Linked DNA regions of Bdellovibrio bacteriovorus. The protein of the gene in region 2 interacts with the protein of the main gene of each other region in a pairwise test. Links are inferred from orthologs where the notes say so. Each region holds a gene or a part of one and is shown on either strand. Other genes may lie near its edges.

Region 1 (3,234 bases), 2.2 Mb from region 2 along the record:
AGCTTTGTTCAGAAACTGACGGGCATAGTTGGACATGCTTTCGATAAAACGGCGCTGACCTTCGGCAAACAGAGTTTCGAAGGCCAGGGAAGATTTCCCGGAACCACTGGGGCCGCAGATCACAGTCATGGAACCAACCGGGATCTTGACCTCAATGTTCTTAAGATTGTTTTGTTTCACCCCCCAGAGGTGAATATCCTTCATTCCGATAAATCCTGTTTGTAGAAGTCAGTCGCTTCTTCTGCTTTGTTCGAAGCGGCTGTAGGTTCAGTCCCTTCAACGAAAGCCTGACGAATGATCTTCTTGGTTGAAGCCGAAGCCAGTTTACCTGTTTCGCTGTCGATATTAGCAAACACAATACCGTCCGGCACGGGGAAAGTCATCTGCGGAAGACCTTCGTGAGCCGCTTTCATGTAGTCCACCCAAATCGGCAAAGCAGAGCGTCCACCGACCTCGCCTTTACCCAAGCTTTTTTCTTTGTCAAAGCCCACCCATACACCAGTGGAGATCTGCGGGCTGTAGCCGATAAACCACGCGTCAAAGTAGTTGTTCGTGGAACCTGTTTTGCCAGCCACTTCGCGACCCACCGCTCTTGCGCGACCACCAGTACCGCCAGCGTCTTCAACAACACCTTTCAACAAGGTTGTCATGACATAAGCAGTGGAAGGGCGAATCAGCTGATCAGCATCCTGGAAGAAGATGCTTGGATCAAGTTTGGCATTCTTGCCTTCCTTCTTTTTCATTTCTTCGATCTTGGCTGGATCGTTCATGGCTTCCAGGAAGGCTTTGCGACGCTCTTCGAAACCGTCATTGATGGCTTTGATCTCTTTGTCAAAACGAGCATCCAAAGACACGGTTTTTAGCAGATTCTTGCCATTGGCATCATCCACCTTGTGAATCAGCAGCGGGGAAAGTCTTTTTCCAAGGCGACCAAATTCAGCAAAGGCTTTGGTCATTTCATACAAAGTCACACTGCTGGAGCCCAGGGCCAGTGTAAAGTCCGGATTCAACGGACTGTAGATTCCCAGGCGACGAGCGTATTCCATAGACCATGGAACACCAACATCCTCGATGATTTTTACTGTCGGGATATTCAAAGATTTGACCAAAGCGTTGCGGAACAGAATGTCGCCACCGAAGCTTTTGGAGTGATTGGATGGCTTCCAAACCTTCATGTCACCCTGACCTTCAGCATCGTCAGCGGCGCCGCCTTCTTCGTATACAATCGGGGCATCCATGATCGGAGTTGCCGGAGTATAGCCCTTTTCCAGGGCCGAAGCGTAGACGATTGCTTTGAATGCAGAGCCTGTCTGGCGGGGAGCTTGAATTGCACGATTGAATTCACTTTTTGCGAAGTTGGATCCACCCACCATCGCCAGGACATCCTGATTTTCCTGATCAAATGAAATCAAGGCCCCTTCAACAAGTGGTTCCTGATCCAGTTCAAGACCGATGAATTTGCTTAAGTCGGGTGCGGCAGCAGTCGGCTGGCCTTTTTTCTTGCTGGCCAGTCGAGTGGAGTTGAATTGATCTGCGACCACTTTCACCAGAATCACATCGCCTTTCTTCAGCGCTTCAGAAGGTTTTTTGATCGCGGCCAGGTCATAGCGAGCCTCGGAATCCGGTTTGCGGGCCCAAGTCATGGTTTCAATGTCAATCACGCCGCGAGTCTCTGGCAGTTTCACGTAAACCAAACCCAGCGCATCGTCGACTTTTTCAACGACACCATTCACGGTGTCTTTCAGTTTGATATACGGAGGCAGCAACGGATGCAGCTTTTCATCCTGCGCTGATTTCACCGGCACGATATCGGCGAACTTTCCGTCCGGCAGAATGGTTCTTTCCGGAGTGAAGTCCGAGATCAGCTTCTTTTGATTTTCTTTCAGGAACTCTTCAATAGCGTCTTCATCAGATAGGTTTTTGGAAGGACCACGATAACCCTGACGCTTATCCAGGGATTTCAAGCCCTCCTTTACAGATTCTTGCGCTGCCATTTGCTTGGTCAGATCAAGGCTGGTGTAAATTTTCAGGCCCTTGTCCAGAACCATGTCTTCACCCAGTTGATTCACCAGCAACTGACGAACAGTTTCCAGATAGAACGGAGCATACTCTTCGTAGTTTTCGCGAACGTAAACCTTCACCGGCTCTTTGATGGCCGCTTCGGACTCTTCTTTGCTAACGTAACCCACATCAGCCATGCGGCGCAGAACATAGATCTGACGTTCTTTGGCGCGCAAAGGATTTGAAACCGGGCTGTAACGGGAAGGAGCCTGAGGAAGACCCGCCAGGATTGCCATTTCGGACAAAGTCAGTTTGGAAACCGGTTTGCGATAATAAGTCTGGGCGGCCTGTTCAACACCGTAAGCTCCCTGACCGAAATAGATCTGATTCAGGTAAAGGAAAAGGATGTCTTCCTTGCTCAGATTCTTTTCCATCTCAATTGCCAGAAGAATATCACGCAATTTTCGGGTCAGAGTTTTTTCAGAGGACAGAAGCAGTGTTTTTGCCACCTGTTGCGTGATCGTCGATCCCCCTTGAACGGAACGACCGGCGCGCAGGTTGGCTAATGCCGCACGGAAGATCGCTTGGGGATTGATCCCTTTGTGCGAGAAGAACTGATCATCTTCGGCCGCCAGGAACGCATTAACAAGATTCTTTGGAATCTTTTCGTAAGGAACCAAGGTGCGGCGTTCGCGGAAGAACTCACCGATTTTCTTGTTGTTGCGATCATAGACCTGACTGACCAGCAGGGGCTGGTAGTCTTTCACAGTGATCAATTGTGGCAGGCCGGATCTGACAGACTGAATGATGAGGTAGACACCGAGGATGCCGACAAGACCGAGGGCGACGCAAAATAGCAGGATCTTTTTTAACACTGTGGGGGGCTCCTTTAATAAGCCCCCATTCTAACAGTGCAAATGGGTAGGGTCTAGGGACACTGGCCCGAAGGCTGGGTCTTACTTTCTGCCTGATTTGGAGCCCGAGCTGCGGGAACGTTTTGAGGATCCTTTTGCTGCATCACCCAGGTGGCATTGAGCGGCCAGTTCGGAATTCGAAGCTACAGTCGCCTTTACATCTTCAATAATCTCAGTTTGCGCGGAGATTTCACTGGAGGCTTCCTCAGATGTGTATTCCGCACCACGTTTTGGCGCAGGACCCAAAGTCATCAAAGAGTTGTTCGCCCGGTTCAAGGCCTCGGTGTAGCTCTGCTGTTTAGTAGCCAGGGCTTTTAGT
Region 2 (3,859 bases):
TCTTCGCTAAGAACAGAATAAATAAAGTCCGTGTGACGTTCCGGCAGGAACTCCAGTTGGGACTGGGTGCCCTTCATAAAGCCTTTTCCGAAGAAGCGGCCGGAACCCACGGCGATTTTTGACTGGATGCTGTTGTAACCGGTGCCGCGTGGGTCACTGGTCGGGGACAGGAACGTCAAAACGCGGTTTTTCTGATAATCATGCAAAACGAATTTCCAGGCGATCGGAATCGCGATGATTCCCAGGGCGATGATCGTTGCCAGAATGGTTTTGCGGATTTTTGCAAAGATCAGCATGGATCCGCCGATCGCGGCCAGCATCATCGCGGTTCCCAAGTCCGGCTGCTCAACAACCAGACCAAACGGAATCAGAAGGGCTGTCAAAGGCAGCGCCAGTTCCTTCAGGCCCATGCCTGAGCCGTGGGTGCTGCGAGTGGCAAGGATCTTGGCCATCAGCATGATTAACGCCAGTTTCATGGTTTCAGAAGGCTGATAACGGAAGAAACCCAAATCAATCCAGCGCTGCGCCCCCAAGGCGACCTTACCGAAGAAGGTCACATACAAAATCGCGCCCAGATTCAGGACATAGGCAATCAGGGCAATTCTGGTGACGATGGAATAATCAACAATGGTCACAACCAAAAAAACCGTCCAGCCCACGATCAACCACATGATCTGGGAAATGAACAGGGATGCCACGTCCTGAGTGGTCGGGCCGTGGGTCGCACTCCAAAGATTGATCAGGCCGATCACATTCAGGGCCAGGATCACGATGATCAGATTGATGTCTAATTTTTTGAAGAGGGTTCTTTCTTCAACATGCAAAGAGGTAAACACTCTTATTCTCCTTCAACTTCCGGTCCGGCGGCCGGTGCTTGCGCACGTTTTCCACCGGTGGCTTTCAACGCCGCTTCGATCACTTCAGGGTGATATTTCATGAAATAAGCTTCAACAATGTCGCGAACAATCGGGGCCGCACCGGAGCTTCCGTGGCACGAGTGTTCTGCCAAAGCGGCGATGGTGATTTCCGGATTGTCTGCCGGAGCAAACGCAATGAACCAACCATGGTGACGCATGTGAATCGGACGGCTTTCGCACTTCGCATAGATCTGATCCGCCGAGAAGCCCATAACCTGTGCTGTCCCGGTTTTACCGGCCATTTGCACGCCCGGAACCTTGTAGCGCTTCGCAGTTCCGCGCTCGCCATTGGCCACACGGCGCATGCCCTCTTTGACGGTTTTAAACGTTTCTGCAGAGATCTTCACACCATTAGGCTGAGTCTGTTGCAGATCACGAACCACCTGAGGGAAGTTTTCGCGCAGGACTTTTCCGTCCTGGTCGATGATCTTGCGAAGCAGGAACGGTTTTACAACTTTACCCTCGGTGCCGATCGCATTGTAGGCAATCGCCATGGAAAGCGGAGTCACGTTCACGAAACCCTGACCGATCGCTGTGGAAAGGTTTTCCCCCGGCTGCCACTCTTCGCCGACAGTGGATTTTTTCCAAGCCGAGTTTGGCATGGTTCCGGAAACCTCACGCGCCAGCTCGATACCGGTTTTCTGACCGATGCCCAGCAGACTGATATAGTCGAACATTTTATCAACGCCCAACGCGATACCCATCTTATAGAAGAACACGTTGGAGGATCGTTCCAAAGCTTCAAACACCGTGATGTTACCGTGACCGCCTTTTAAGTGGTCATGATAAGGACGACGGCCGAAGTAGAACACACCCGGAGCCGACACAATCGTCGTCGGAGTGATCACTTTTTCCTGCAAAGCGGGAACTGCCACCAAAGGTTTGAAAGTCGAACCCGGGGCATTGTGATCCTGGATAACTTTGTTACGCAGAGGTTTGAACGGATCGTTGATCAGTTTGGACCAAGTCTGCGCGGAAATACCGGTGGAAAACTCATTCGGATCAAAGGACGGGGTGCTGACCCAGGCCAGGATTTCACCGTTGGTTCGCATCGCCACAACCGCACCGATGCGGTTTAAGCTCATGAAGGACTTAAAGGCGGCTTCCTGGATATCACGGTCAATCGTCAGAATCGCGTTGTTCCCGTGGACCGGGATCATGTCCTTGATCTGCTCACCGTAAATGTTTGGTGTCTGAGTTACCGTTTCACGCCCGTGGGCGTCGACCTGGATGAAGCTGACGCCGTCAGAACCACGGATGTCTCTTTCCAGGGTTTCTTCCAGACCTGATTTACCGATGATGTCACCCTGGTCAAACTTCAGTGCGCCTTTGTACAGGTCATTCAGTACCGGCAACTGACGCTTGGAAATCTCTCCGACGTAACCAAACAGTTGTGCGCCGTTGTCACGCAATGGATAGAAGCGCACGATGGATTCGCGGATCTCAAGGCCCGGAGTGTCCAGACGCATGCGTTTCAGACGGAAGACTTCTTCGCGGCTCAGGTTTTCTTTCAGACGGATCTGTGCAAACGGACCGTTTTGGCGGCGGCTTTTCTGAACCTTCAGAACCACTTTTTCCGGTTCCATGCCCAGAACCGGGCCGACAGTTTTCGCCAGCTCATCAAGGCTTTCGATGTACTGCGGGGACAGGATGGCCTCAAAGCCCGGCAGATTTTCCACCAGCACTTTGCCATCACGATCCAGCATCAGACCGCGCGGAGCGGTGATTTTGTTTTGTTTGATACGGTTTTTTTCCGAGAACTCGCGCAGCTCATTACCAGAAATGATCTGCAGATACCACAGACGCATCGTGAAGATGGTCAGGGCAAAGCCGATGGCGATATAAAAGATCTTGTACCGGCCCAGGTACTCTTTTGCCTCGTCCGGATTACTGACGTATGTACTCATAGCTCCAATCCTCCGGGCTCATGAACCAGCTCGTCCTGAGTGACCTTGTCGATCTTGGCCAGCAGCCAGTACATCGGGAATGCAAAGGAGGGAGTCAGGATGATTTGTACAAGGCGATCGACAATCTCAAAGCTCGCAGGGTTTTTCTCCAGCACCATGGATCCAAAGAAATAGATCAGGTGATAGGCCACGGCAGAGAATGCACACATAATCGTATAATATCCTGAGCCGGACCAAAAGACGCGACTCTTGATAGTATAGACCAAGGTAAAGAGAATAATGAGGCTGATCCACATCATCTTCAGCGGCATCGCGGTGAATGTGAGCAAAATGAAGCCCATGGCGTAAATCGTGAAGATGGCCGGGAACGGTTTACGATAAAGGATCATATATACAACCAGATTCAGCCACAGCAGCGGGGAAGGAACATTCCCGAAAAGCTGGAACCAGAAGGTTGTCTGGAATCCCGCCAGCAGCATCAGCACTGCCAGGAAAACCAGGAAATTCAAAAGGGCATTCCAGCGGATTTTCACTGTCTGTTCTCCTGAGGTTTAGGAGTCGCCGCCGGCTTGGCTGCCGGAGTCGCCGCCGGCTTCACAGCCGGAGTCGCGGCGGGCGCAGCGCCTTCCGCCGTGGTTTCGGTTGTCGCAGTTGCAGATGCAGGCGCGAACTTGTCGCCGAAATCCTCATTGTTACCCTGAAGCACGACAAAGACCTCTTCCACTTTGTAAGGGTCCACCACCGGGCGCAGGTCGACTTTCAAGGATACGCTGAAAGTTTTCTTTTCCACGGAATCGACCACGGCCACCGGGAACCCTTTAGGGAAGATGTTGTCAAGGCCGCCGGTCACAACCAGGTCGCCTTCCTGAACGTCTTCGGTTCTTTCCACGTATTTCAGTTGCAGAGTGCTGCTGTACTGGGATTTACCCTCGACAATCCCGTGGGCACGGGTTCTTTGCACGATACCATCCACCACCGCATAGCGGTCGGTGATCAGCATCACATGCGAAGTGAAGGTGTCCGGTTTAAAGATGT

Evidence for each region. The genes of interacting proteins can lie anywhere in the genome.
Region 1: the proteins of mrdA (region 2) and B9G79_RS17495 interact in binary tests that used the Escherichia coli proteins (3 or more experiments, as listed by UniProt). The link is inferred for Bdellovibrio bacteriovorus from one-to-one orthologs.

Annotation. Positions count from the first base shown.
Region 1 is NZ_CP020946.1:3,648,722-3,651,955, reverse strand. It holds B9G79_RS17495 (penicillin-binding protein 1A), read right to left. Parts: upstream 2,877-3,234; coding sequence 201-2,876; downstream 1-200. Other genes in the region: B9G79_RS17490 (hypothetical protein), read right to left, coding at 2,958-3,234; uvrA (excinuclease ABC subunit UvrA), read right to left, coding at 1-204. UniProt on the Escherichia coli protein: Cell wall formation. Synthesis of cross-linked peptidoglycan from the lipid intermediates.
Region 2 is NZ_CP020946.1:1,446,247-1,450,105, forward strand. What follows is about bases 332-3,331. They hold mrdA (penicillin-binding protein 2), read right to left. Parts: upstream 2,825-3,331; coding sequence 839-2,824; downstream 332-838. Other genes in these bases: rodA (rod shape-determining protein RodA), read right to left, coding at 332-836; B9G79_RS06965 (hypothetical protein), read right to left, coding at 2,821-3,331. Also shown: more of rodA, read right to left, coding at 1-331; more of B9G79_RS06965, read right to left, coding at 3,332-3,357; rod shape-determining protein MreC, read right to left, coding at 3,354-3,859. UniProt on the Escherichia coli protein: Catalyzes cross-linking of the peptidoglycan cell wall. Responsible for the determination of the rod shape of the cell. Is probably required for lateral peptidoglycan synthesis and maintenance of the correct diameter during lateral and centripetal growth.